2 regions of the Paenibacillus intestini genome follow, and region 2 is predicted to be linked to the other one. Evidence: riboswitches for the same ligand, from Rfam matches in the RefSeq annotation. Region 2 holds a riboswitch; the other holds the start of a gene.
The links. Region 2 has a riboswitch for cobalamin ahead of nikB (nickel ABC transporter permease). Riboswitches for the same ligand answer to the same signal wherever they lie in the genome.
Positions count from the first base shown of each region.

Region 1 (6,834 bases), on a different contig from region 2:
CCCGTCCATATAGCCCCTCGTGCGCACGTTCCAGCACCAGCTCGACCAGCTTCGGATGGAAGCCGAAATAACCACCGATTTCGACTTGAATATCTGGATGCGCGGCTGCAAATTCGGCCGTCATCTCATCAATGCGTTTAATCAGTACACCGGTAAAGAGGAAATACGGCATGACGATAATTTTTTTCGCACCAAGCAAGAGACAACGTTCCAATCCATCCGGGAAAGAAGGCTGGGTTACGCCGATAAAGCTGCTTTCTGCCCATCTGTACGGCAACTTCTCCCACAGCATACGGGTCATTTTGAAAAAGTCACTGTTCGCATCCGGGTCACTGCTTCCCCGTCCAAGTACAAGTACAGCGGTCTCTTCATCAGTCACCGTAGCAGGCGGAGCGGCCACTGCAACTGCTGTATCTGTTCCACCTTCACCTTGAGCTGCAATCCGTACAGGCTGCGCCTCTTGCAGTCGAGTTTGCATAATTTGCACGACTTTTTCATGCACACCGATCGGACGGCCATATATAAACTGTACTTGCGGATAACGCGCTTTGGCACGATCAATCGCATTCGGAATATCAATTTTCGCATGACCGGCCGCAAATAAAATAATCGGTACGAGTACGACACGGGTTGCGCCTCGATCTACACAAGCGGTAACTCCATCCGCAATACTTGGTCTGGTTAATTCCAGAAAACAGGTTTCGACCAGTGTGTTCTCCGGTGCTTGCTCCGCGACCTCACGTGCAAACTCCTTTAACTCGCGGTTCCCCTCTGGATCACGGCTCCCGTGTCCTACCAACAAAATTGCATCCATCTTCGTATTTCCTCCTCTGTCCGATCCACAGATCAGATTTCTCATATTCGTAAGGCTCTCCACTCGGTTCCAAGGAAGAAAGGTATAATCTATGTCTAAGTCTGTATTGATGCAGCTGTAGATGTTGTATCTATCTCAATCAGCTGGGTTTCAGCCGAGTTGTGTCTGGGTTAACTTTTAGCTTTGTGGCCTCTTATCTTCCGTAGATCACTCTGCTGCTGATGCTTAAGTGGACTTCAAGCCCGTAACCCAAACTACGCACTTCCACTCTTAGTCACCGCATACCGGATTCACTTCAACAGTGACTGGCGCATCCACATGGCGGAAGCCTTGAATGACTCCTACACGTTTGAAAAACTTGTGGAAACGTTCGTTCGGATGACCTTTTTCCTTGTACTCCGCGACAATGCGTTCCACAATACCGCCGATCTGATCACCTGGAATGCCCTCTGCTACAGGCTGAGCCGGGTGGGCATTGCGGCCAAACTTTTTCCCGCCAAGGAACAGATCGTATCCTCCTTTGCGGTACACGATACCGATATCCTCCAGCACTGCCCCGTAACAAGCCATACCGCAGCCGTTTAACGCTACGCTCGTTTCCTTCGGAGCAGACAATCCACCGATCACGTCCTGCAAGTGGTTAGCCATCGGCACTGCATCGTCCTTCTCCAGATTGCAGAAGTCACAGGCTTTGACTTTGATCACATCCCCAATCGGCACCACGATAAAGTTTGCTGCGCGCAGCTCATCTACCAGCGCATCCGGTTCAAACGTCGGCACTCTCAGAATAATCTGGTGCTCTGGCGTATACTCGAGTTCACCATCCTCACTTGCGCACTGCGCCAGCAGGGCCATCTGAGCGGCGGTGAACTTTTTGTTGCCCACGCCGGGCGACACGCCGATCTCAAAGAGCGGCGCCTTGCGCCCCGGCACGGGCACAGCAGCGGCTGCGCCAAGCACCGCTGCGCTGCTCGCGCTCTGCGCGCTTGCGGCTGCCGGACCTGACGCCGATGCGTCCAGCCAGCGGCCTGCCGCTTCGCCTGCGAGCGCACCGCCTGCCGCGAGCCGCGTCAGCGCCTCGGCGGCGAGCTCGGCTGCGCCGGCGCGTGGCGCCACAGCGGCAGCGCGCGGTGCGGCCTCTGCCGCCGCGGACGCGGGCCGCTCTGCGGCAAGCACGGCGGTGCCAGCACCGCTCGCCGGGCTTGCCGCAGGCGGGGTCGCCGCCCATGCGCTTGCGGGCGGCTGCCCTTGCGGAGCCGTGCCCGCTCCGGCGCTGGCGCCGCGCAGGGCTGGCTCCGCCGGTGGCACGGCCTGCGCATCGCGGGCCGTGCCATTGCCCGCTGCCTCGCCGGAGGCGGCAGCGCGGGCTTCTTGTGCGCCGAGCGACCATGGCTCGGCTTCGGTGCGTAGCCGCTCATGGGGCCTGAGCGGCTGTTCCGCGGAGTTCAGCGTATATTTCCGCTGATATCCGCGCGGGGTGACCATGAGTCCTTCGTACATCATGGTCGAGGAATTGCCGATAATCACGGTGGTTAACATACCGATATCGTGATTCAGCATATCTTCCAGCGTCGTCATGACCACGTCCTGTCGCTCCCGATATGCACTTTTGACCAAGCCAACCGGTGTCTTCGGATCACGGTAACGTAGCAACATCTCTTGCGTTTCTACAATCTGGCGTGTGCGTCGTCCACTGCGGGGATTATACAGAGCAATAACAAAATCAGCGGAAGCCGCTGCCTCAACCCGGCGAATAATCGTTTCCCATGGCGTCAGATGATCGCTGAGGCTGATCGTACACGCGTCATGCATAACCGGCGCACCAAGCAAGGACGCACACGATTGAATAGCGGACACGCCAGGAATAACCTCGACAGCTACGCCTGTATCCGGCTTCCAGCCTTGCTCGATCAGCACCTCATATACAAGCCCCGCCATACCGTATACCCCGGCATCCCCACTGGAGATTACGGCAACAATGTGGCCTGCTTCCGCTTGTCTTACCGCTTCCTGTGCCCGACTGACTTCCTCCGTCATGCCTGTACGCACAATGGCTTGTCCATTCAACAAAGGCCGGATCAGATCCACATAGGTGTTATATCCAATGATGACCTCGCTTTCCTGCAATGCATCCAGCGCCCGTTTCGTTATGTGCTCCATCGCACCTGGACCGAAACCGATGATCAGCAACTTGCCTTGCTTTTGCATCCCGTTTTCCCCCTCACTCCACTTGTCATACGATTAATGCCCCAACCTTGTTTATCCCAAAAGTTCCCCGATACAGATGTGTCTCTCTCGTTTATAGCCCTGTAAAACATCATTTCTTCTGCTCAACTCGGCAACTTCGTTCCTGTCCGAAAAAACAAAAAAATCCCATCCTAATCACGGATGAGATACGCATGTACTTACACTCAGGAAACCTGGCCTGTAATATTCCATAATAAGGAATTACAAGCAGCCAGAATAGCCCATATAGAGCCTCGCAAGACAAACCACGGTTTGTCCCTTTCCCGAACTTATCGTACACCACTCCTTTCCGCGAAGGGTTTGGTGACACATGCAAGGTAGGTCTCCTGGCTCTGGATCATTAGCGTTCTTTCCTGTCTTCCCCAGTATACCGAGTGACTTTCATGGAAAACGCTTCACCATTACAGTGGCGGGACCGCTCGGGACTTGCACCCGATTCCCTGTTACCTCTTGCTTTATGCAAGAGCACCTTGCTGTTTTCATATTGTCTTCATCATACCATCGGTCAGGAAATAATGTCCACGCTTCTCAAGATTGTCCTAAACATTAATTTTGGATAAAAATGAAAAAAAGGTCCCGATCCGATAACGGATCAGAACCTTTATATATCCATCCATATAATTGATGTGATTCCTTCTAAACTTAATACCTCTGTATACGAATTGCGTCTGCTATTCTTCATACAGCTACTCTTGCCCTGTGAATGCTCTCTTTATTAATCTTCCCGGACACCCACCGGATTCGCGGCAAAATAACGTCCCAGTTCAACGATGAGCGCTCCCATCTTCTCTTCGTCTGGTACAACCAGCGCTTCAATACCTTCCTCACGCATCGCATTCGCCGTAACTTTACCAACAGAGGCTGGGACTACCCCTTCTTTGAAGGCTGTCAGCATCTCCTCCAGCTTACCTTGAGATGTCGCATATTCCGTCAAAAACCGAACCTGCGGCCCACTTGTAAAGGCCACTGCATCTAACTTATGCTGAATTACTTCGTTCAGCAGTTGCTCCAGCTCTGTCTCTTCTGGCGGTACGTGACGATACGGCAATACCTGCCGCACAACAGCTTTTTGTTCTTCTAACCAGCGAACCAGCTTGGGAGCCGTTTCCCCATGCAGCTGTAACATCACCTTTTTGCCTGTAAGATCATGCGAGCCAAATTCACGAATCAGTCCGTCTGTACTGCCGTCATCATCTCGTACCAGAGGTGTTAGCTTCAGCTTTTTTAACGCATTTACCGTTTTGTACCCTCGGGCTGCAATACACGATTCAGCCAAGACATTCCGAAGTTGTCCGGCTACATCCATGTCCTCAGCCATGTCGAACAAAGCATCCAGTCCCATGCCCGTCGTAAACACTGCCCAATCCGGCGGATCAGAAATCCAGGAGACCAGTCCGTCTCGAATGTTACGATCATCCAGAAACACCGTGCCTTGTGCAGGACGCACAAGCGGGATTCCTCCCATTTTCTCTACCAAAAGAGACATCTCTTTGGACTTTCTCGGTCCGGTTAATGCCACACGTACCCCTGCCAAATGTTGAGCCATCCATGTTCCCCCCGTTTAAGAAGCCGAAAGTTCATCAATCTGACTACAGTATACAGGGTACTTCTGCGGAGGGAAACCATGTCTGCTTGCTTTCCGGCCTCTTTAGCTATAAAGATTTTTTATGGTTTGCATCAGGAAGGCTGCAAATTTCCGCCGCCAGGTGATGTTTTACCTTTCTTCTCTATGGACTTTTCCGCTGACTTATCACCAGACTTCTCTTCGGACTTCTCTTCAGATTGATCTGATTCACCAGATGCCTGCTCCTGCTTCTGTTCACCTTCCTGCTGTTTGCCTCTCGAGGCCCTCTCTCCCGATTCAGAGTTCGGTGCATGCCCGGCCTCCTTTTTGCGCGGACGAAGAAATAGAAAGAATACGATTGGAAACAGCACCTCAAATACAATGGCAACCCATGTCCATTCCCGTGTAAATCGATTCAGTTGGATCGCATTGCGGAAGAACCAGAACGCACATACAAAACCCAGCAACGCAATGGGTCCGGTCAGTACTTTACCAGACACTTTGGGAATCATGCGTTTCAACCCCCAGCACACTAAATACAGGTCAAACGCAATCTTGGTAATAATACAAGGCAAAGTTGCTGCCGCAAGCGCCAGATCGAATCGATCTAAAAAGTCACTAATCTGCAGCTGTCTTGCCAGCTCATACGATGGATATACAAGTCTTGAAGCAATGGGTACACCGATGGAGGTGATCGTTTCCACGACAATAAGCATCATCAATAGAGCCGTGACGATGTTGCCTGTGACAATGGACTTTACTCGAAAGTCACTCCCCCTTACGATAAAGGGCAGAAAAATCATCTCTCCATAAAACGAAAAGAGATACCAGCTCCCCCTGCCCACACCCGCCAGGTCAACATCGAAATAGGGCTTCAGGTTATCCAGATTGATCTGCTGAATTAGCATAAACGGCACAATCATGGAGTTTAACAGAAAAAGCGCTACATATAACTCCACCATGCCAATCAGGGAACCTAGCCCTCCTCGCACGATAAATATAGCCATGACAAGCAGAGAGAGCACGATAATCGATATTGGTGTTGTTTCCAACAATGTGATACTTACATAATCCCCTGTTAGCCGAATATCTCTCGCGAATACAAAGAAGAAAAACGCAATGTACATCAATCCGGCCAATCTTCCCAGAAAGGGAAATCGTGTCACTAATGATTCAAACAGATCCTTGTCCGGAAAACGCCGCTGGACACGGCTGAGCAGCCACATCGATGTAAACATAATCAGAACAACGGGTATGTAACAAAGATAGGCATGCTGTTCTGCATAATAAATGGCTTGTGCATGAGGTTGTAGCAGTGTACCCGTAATACTAAGCAGCATGAGCATCAAGATCATTTGCCTGTGCGTTACCTTCTGAATCATCCTGCCCCTCCTTCCGTACCTGTTTCTTGCATATCAAGATTACATATGCCACATCCTCAAGGCATTGGCAGCAGACGTTGAATAATATGACTCATCCATACCGATAGGAATACGGTTTTGTTCAGCGTCGTAACGTAGAGCCAGAGGCCTGTTCCAAGCGCAATGATTCCATAAGACAGCCAGCGATTAATGGAGGCCGCTTGTTTCAGATGCCTGAAATCCATAATCAGCACCCCGATTACCATTGCCAGATAGGTAAACAGTAGCGGTTTAATCATGTATGATGTCCTCCTCTACGACTCCAATCGGTTTATTGACAATACCGACATTCTCAATAATGACATGCGGGTCCACAGTTACTTGAACCTCCGGATAGAGAACCTCCCAGCGATCTTTAATCTTGTCCCATTCCTTGGGTAACTGCCTATGGATGGAACGGCCGATGCCGATAATGTCTGCTTTGAATTTCTTCTGAACCAGCCTTACACCTTCCTCAATATCCTCTTTGATCTTCCGGTGCACGGCTTCATTCAGATTTAAAATTTCCTTCTCGCGCCTGTCACCATAATCCGATTCATTGTCCACAAGCACTCCCTTGGCATACATCTGAATGGTCACACTCACTTTGCCATTCACAATCTTGGGATGAAGGGAGGAATTGTTCTCGTTTAACTTGATAAACATATCTCCTTTGCCGCGCGGAGCTTTAATCATGACCTCGGGTTCATTAGCTTCACCCATGGCAAGAATTAATGCATCAGCAGGGGCCTTGTCCATCATGCCTACCAGCTTGTCTTTTTTGAAAATAGCTAATCCGTCCAGTTTGA
Region 1 covers NZ_JAURUN010000004.1:252,834-259,667, forward strand. Annotated here, with positions in the region: gene J2T16_RS14345 (sirohydrochlorin chelatase) at 1-814, opposite strand, end outside; gene cobJ (precorrin-3B C(17)-methyltransferase) at 1,085-3,022, opposite strand; cobalamin riboswitch at 3,361-3,549, opposite strand; gene J2T16_RS14355 (uroporphyrinogen-III synthase) at 3,777-4,607, opposite strand; gene J2T16_RS14360 (GerAB/ArcD/ProY family transporter) at 4,739-6,007, opposite strand; gene J2T16_RS14365 (hypothetical protein) at 6,064-6,285, opposite strand; gene J2T16_RS14370 (Ger(x)C family spore germination protein) at 6,278-6,834, opposite strand, start outside.
Region 1: it holds a riboswitch for cobalamin, as region 2 does, so the genes downstream of both, cobJ (precorrin-3B C(17)-methyltransferase) here and nikB (nickel ABC transporter permease) in region 2, are expected to answer to the same signal.

Region 2 (6,834 bases):
TATGAGAATTTAGGCAGCCAGTCGCCATGAGCTTCAATCAAATCGTCGCACATCGCCACGATGTCGTCCATGGACAGCTCAGCAGCCGTATGCGGATCAAGCATAGCCGCGTGATAGATATGCTCTTTTTTGCCAGTCATAGCGGCTTCAATGGTAAGCAATTGGGTGTTGATATTGGTACGGTTCAGCGCTGCCAGCTGTGGCGGCAGATCACCAATATATGTTGGGCTGATACCCGAACCATCGACCAGACAAGGCACCTCGACACAAGCTTCGCGTGGCAGGTTGGTGATGAGCCCGTTGTTTATAACGTTACCGCCAATTTTGTACGGGCGATCCGTCTCCATCGCTTCCATGATATGCGAAGCATATTCATGACTGCGGGTATGTTGAATATTTTCACTCGCAAACAGCTTCTCCCGCATTTCCTTCCATTCTGCAATCTGGTTCACACAGCGACGTGGATATTCGTCGAGTGGAATGTTGTAACGTTCGATCAATTCCGGGTAGTTGCGTTTAATAAAATACGGATGATATTCTGCACTATGCTCAGAAGACTCGGTAACATAATAACCGAAGCGATGCATCAGTTCATAACGTACCATGTCATCATGTGTCTCCTGCTGTTTCTGTCTGGCAAGACGTTTGATCTCAGGATATAGATCGACACCATCCTTTGTTACTTCCAGGAGCCATGCCATGTGGTTAATCCCGGCGATTTTGGCAACGACACCCGTCTGGTCAATCCCCAGCGTATCGAACAGATGAGGTACGCAGACTTGTACACTGTGACACAGACCGATCGTTTTAATTCCGCCATGCACGTTCATGACATTGGTGAGTACAGCCATCGGGTTCGTATAGTTGAGGAACCAGGCATCCGGGCACACTTCCTGCATATCCTTGGCGAAGTCCAGCATCACCGGAATGGTACGCAAGTTACGGAAGATTCCGCCAATGCCGAGCGTATCGGCAATCGTTTGACGCAGGCCGTATTTCTTCGGAATCTCAAAATCGGTAATCGTACACGGGTCATATCCGCCCACCTGAATGGCATTGATGACATATTTAGCTCCGCGGAGCGCTTCCTTGCGGTCATGGTATGTTTTAACGGAACAGCGGCTTCCCAGCGACTGAGCCAGGCTTTTTAACAAACGCTCCGAGTCACTTAGACGTTCAGCATCAATATCAAACAAGGCCAGTTCAAAGTCTTGCAAGGCCTCCGTCATCATCACATCACCCAATACATTTTTGACAAAAACGGTGCTGCCTGCACCGAGAAACGTAATTTTGTTCATTTCAACTTCATCCTTCCCGAAAAATGTTGTACCCCAACTATAGGCCGAACAGGCCCATATCACTATGGCTCAAACCCTCTCAAATATGGCATAATCCCATTTTTGTTTTCGTTTTCAGCAAGATTTCCTCTCTTCTACCTGTTATAATTTATTGTGTGTACTGGTAAGGGAATATGTGAGCTCACATTAAGATATCTTTAACCTCATCGTCGAAAGGAGGGGAAACATGAGTCGAAAAGTGGAAATGAATGTGGTCTCTGCCGGCTGGACGCAGATGGAACTGGTCTTGTTATTTTATGGTTGGGAGGCATGTGATCCTGCCCACTATTGGGGGCCGGGGGTGCGTGATTCCTATATTGTGCATTACGTACATGAGGGTCATGGTACGGTATATATGGGAGATCGGGAATATCCTCTGGGCGAGGGCCAAGGATTTCTCATATTACCCGACACGGTCATTCATTATGAAGCCGATGCTGAGGAGCCTTGGACATATTCATGGTTTGGCTTCAGAGGTGTACAGGCGAAGGCTTTTATGCAACGTGCGCAGTTAAGCGAGGAGCACCCGGTATTTACTGCTCATGATAAGAATATGATGGCAGCGCTGTATGACGAGATGCTTCAGGCCGGAACGAGCTCTGTTGCAGGAGGGGATGTGCTACATCAAAGTCTGTTATACCGACTTATGGCGGCATTAATCGCATCCTCACCGATCAAAGAAGAAGAAAATCCGCTCCTTTCGACGAAAGAGACTTATATTCGGCAGGCTGTGCAGTTTATGGAGAACCGGTATAGCCAGCGTACTTCTATTCTGGATATCGCACAGGCGGTCGGGCTGGATCGAACGTATTTATCGGGGTTGTTCAAAGAGCGATATGGCAAGTCGCTGCAAGCCTTTTTCTTAGAGTATCGCATGAATCGTGCAGCGGAGTTGCTTCGTAACCCGATGCTGTCTGTGAGTGAAGTAGCCCACTCCGTTGGATACACCGACCCGCTACTTTTTTCCAAAATGTTCAAACGTGTGACGGGGGTGTCACCCAAGGGCTCGCGAGTGCGAGATTAGCCGCAATCATGATTTTAAATTTTGAAAGAAAAGTTTTGAACATTATTCCGTATGCCGCTATACTGATACAGAAGTGTAACAGATACCAACTTTTAGTGAATTGAATACGTGGAACTTGGTGCTCTACCCGCTGGGGTAGAAGCTTAAAAGGGAAGTCCGGTGTGATGCCGGCGCGGTCCCGCCACTGTAACAGAGGAGTCAGGCAGCATATCCACTGGTCTTACGAAGACCGGGAAGGAGCTGCTATGGCAATGATACTGGAGCCAGGAGACCTGCCAGGTTGGACAAACACAGCAGTACCCTACGGGAGATAGGAAGGTGTTTAAAGAGCATGATTTTTTCTGAAAATCTGTTTATTTAAGGCGTCCTTATCCCGTGAAACGGAAAGGGCGCTTTTTTGGCTTGAATTGGCTTGTATTGAATGGAATGAAAATGAAGGCGTACACGCGCATTAAACCGGGAAGGGCGTTTTATTATTGGGCAGATATATCGTTAAACGGTTATTACAACTGGTCGCCGTTCTGTTTGGAATCACCTTCCTGACATTTCTATTAACGTATCTGTCTCCTGGAGATCCCGCCAGACTGATGCTGATGTCTACCGGAGTCACACCTTCGGATGAACTGGTCAGACAGGTGAGGTCAGAGCTTGGGCTGGACAAGCCATTTCTGGTTCGGTATGGCACATGGCTGGGACAAGTAGTCACTGGAGACTTTGGTACGTCGTATAAATATGACCGTCCGGTGCTGGATGTGTTAATGGCCCGCCTTCCAGCAACGCTCAAGTTAACCGGGAGCGCAATGCTTCTGGTGATTTTGATTTCCTTTCCGCTCGGAGTTCTTTCGGCTGTACGCCGGAATCAATGGCTGGATTATGTGATTCGCCTGTTTTCGTTTGCCGGTCTATCCATGCCGAGCTTCTGGCTGGGGATGTTGCTGATGCTGGTATTTGGTGTGCAGCTGAAGCTGCTGCCGGTCATGGGTAGTTCCGGCTGGAACAGCCTGATCCTGCCTGCTGCGACACTCGCGATTCCATTGATCGCCCAATACAGCCGGCAGATTCGTGCAGTCATGCTGGAGGAGACAAGCCAGAATTACGTAGTGGGTGCAAGAGCAAGAGGTGTGAAGGAATCAATGATTATTTGGCGACATATTTTGCCCAATTCACTGTTGCCAATTGTGACCTTGCTAGGCATGACAACAGGAGCACTACTTGGCGGAGCAGCAATTGTGGAGAGTTTATTCGTATGGCCGGGAGTAGGACAGATGGCGGTGGATGCCATTTTCACCCGCGATTACCCCCTGATACAGGGTTATGTAATCTGGATGGCAGTCATCTATGTCACCCTGAATCTGATCGTGGATCTCTGGACACATCTTCGCGATCCGCGCATTCAACTGGATGTGGATGTGTAGATGGTGATGAAGATTCGAGCATATCTGACACAACGTCGTCTATTTATTTTCTTGCTATCCCTGACCACAGGCTGGATCGTTCTGGCTCTGATTGCGCCGCTTCTGGCGCCTCACGATCCACTTGCTACGAATTTTGCCAAAGTGTTGCAGCCATCCAGCCCCGAATATCCACTCGGTACGGATCAGCTTGGGCGATGTGTCCTGTCCCGACTTTTATATGGAGCACGCACCTCTCTGCTGCTTACATTTATGATGATCGGTATTGTTTTCGGCTTAGGCGTAGCGGTTGGTGTCGTCGCAGGTTTTCTGCGAGGGCTGGTGGATACGCTGCTGATGCGGCTGTGCGATACGTTGATGGCATTTCCGGGTTTGATTTTTGCTATTGCCGTAGTAGGCATGTTAGGGCCGGGGTTATTTAACACGGTGGTCGCACTGTCAGTTGTCTGGTGGGCAAAGTATGCACGGATGGCCCGAAGCCTGGTCATTTCTCTTCAGCAAAAAGAGTTCGTCACTGCCGCCGCGTTCAGCGGTGCGCGTAAAATCCAGATCATTAGCAGAACGATTCTGCCGAATATGTTGCCCCCTTTGATCGTCATGGCGATGATGGACGTGGGCGGCATGATGTTGTCGATTTCGGGTCTGTCCTTTCTCGGACTTGGTGCACAGCCGCCTGATCCCGAGTGGGGAGCGATGTTGAATGAAGGCAGAAGATATCTGCAGACAGCGCCTTGGCTGTTAATCTATCCGGGGCTCGCGATATTTAGCACGGTTATCATTTTTAATTTGCTGGGGGACAGTCTGCGAGATGTGCTTGATCCCAAGAAAAATACAGTGTAACTGAGGGGAATGGGGAAGTATGGGTAAGTTTCAAAAAACATGGCTACTGGCTATCATATCAATGATGACTATTCTGTTGTTCGCTGCCTGTGGTAACGACAAAAATTCAACACCTTCATCATCCGATGCTACGGGGAAAAAGGCAGGTGTGAATGCGAGTGGTGCGGCTGGTGAGGACAAGAAATCACATCTGAATGTGGCCTTGTTCTGGCTGGGGAGTAGCCTTGATCCTGCGGAGGAATGGAACGGCTGGACGCTGACGCGCGCGGCTATTGGGGAGACGTTGATTCAGTTTGATGAGCAGATGAAGATCGTCCCCAAACTTGCCGATAAGTGGGATCGGATCGATGATACAACCTGGCATTTTCATATTCGCGATGGAGTAGCGTTCCATAATGGCAATCCCGTGACTGCGGATGCGGTAAAAAAATCAATCGAACGCTCCATCTCGCTGAATGAGAGAGGTCAATCCACACTGCCAATTGCGTCAATGACTGCCAAGGGGCAGGATCTGACGATCAAAACAACACAGCCGGATGCCTCACTGCTAGGCAATATTGCAGAGCCACTGTTTATTATCGTGGATACGAGTGCAGACACATCAAAATTCAAGAGTGAGCCCATCGCTACCGGGCCGTTCATGGTTACAGGATATAGGCCCGACCAGGAGATTCAGGTGAAAAAGTACGATAAATACTGGGGTGGCGCGGCTGATCTGGATACGATGACACTGAAATACATCAAGGATGACAATACACGGGCGCTGGCACTGCAATCAGGGGAAATCGATGTAGCGAGTAATGTGGGACGCAGCCAGATGCCTCTTTTTCAGGATAAAACACAATATACGATTGATGAAATTCCGAGCCTCCGTACGCAGTTTGTGTGGTTTAACACGACCCATTCACTGCTAAACGATGTAAAGGTTCGCCGTGCCATATCTTACGGAATTGACCGCGAAATGTACGCGAATACGCTGGTGGGTGGACAAGCAGCCAAAGGTCCGTTTACCTCTGCATTGCCTTTTGGGTACGACAAAATTACCGGATATGATTACGAGCCCGCGAAGGCAAAACAATTGCTGGATGAGGCTGGATATCAGGATGCTGATGGAGATGGCATTCGTGAAAAGGAAGGGAAGAAGCTGTCGCTAAAACTCATTCTTAACTCAGCTTATGAATCCGATTCCGTTGTGGCTGCTGCGATGCAGTCCCAGCTTAAAGAAATTGGGGTTGAGCTGGAGCTCACCTCATATGAGGATCTCACTGACCATCAGAAGAGTGGGAATTATGATCTGGCTCTGACGAGCATCAATACAGGCATCACGGGTGATCCGCAGTATATTCTCGACTTCTATTTCAAAACAGGTGCGGAGTGGAATGTCGGCGGATACAGCAATCCGAAGCTGGATGAGCTTATTGAGCGTCTTCACTCGGAGTTTGATGTGGAGAAGCGTTATGCACTTGCGGCAGAAGCGCAACAGATGATTCTGAACGATGCTGCTTATATGTTCTTGACATATACACCGATTAATATCGTCAGTAAAAGTAATGTAAAGGGTGCAACAATGTACCCGATCGACTTCTATCTGCTAGATCGCAACATTAAGGTCGAGTAGTGATGACGTCCTTGCGTGGGGGAACGACATCTTTGCTTGTTGAGATGAAGAATCTGTCTGTAAGTTACAAGGAAGGCGTGCCTTCCTTGCGAGATGTATCCTTTTCGATGAAGCCAGGAGAGATCATTGGCATTGTGGGGGAAAGCGGAAGCGGGAAGTCGACCCTGATCCGGGCTTTGCTGGGACTACTGCCTGTAGGCGGACGATACACCGGAGGAGAGATTATTTTTCGGGAACGGGTGTTGCTACGTGACTCGCAACAAGATTGGCAGGGGATGCGTGGCAAACGAATCGCGATGGTATTTCAGGACAGCGGTTCATATCTGAATCCGATTCGTAGTATTGGAAGTCAGTACGTGGAGGCGATTCGTGCCCACCTGCCTATGTCCCGTAAAGAGGCTTGGAAATTGGCCATTCACACTCTGGCCCGTATGGGGCTGGATGATCCAGAGCGAGTCATGCATGCCTATGCTTCCCAGCTTAGCGGGGGGATGAAGCAACGAACCTCGATCGCAATGGCGGCTGCGTTGGAGCCGGAACTGCTGCTGGCGGATGAGCCGACGAGTGCGCTGGATGTTACGACTCAAAATGAAGTAATGAATC
Region 2 covers NZ_JAURUN010000012.1:30,425-37,258, reverse strand. Annotated here, with positions in the region: gene J2T16_RS24275 (alpha-glucosidase/alpha-galactosidase) at 1-1,298, opposite strand, end outside; gene J2T16_RS24270 (AraC family transcriptional regulator) at 1,525-2,361, shown strand; cobalamin riboswitch at 2,461-2,655, shown strand; gene nikB (nickel ABC transporter permease) at 2,838-3,776, shown strand; gene nikC (nickel transporter permease) at 3,783-4,613, shown strand; gene J2T16_RS24255 (ABC transporter substrate-binding protein) at 4,633-6,231, shown strand; gene J2T16_RS24250 (ABC transporter ATP-binding protein) at 6,234-6,834, shown strand, end outside.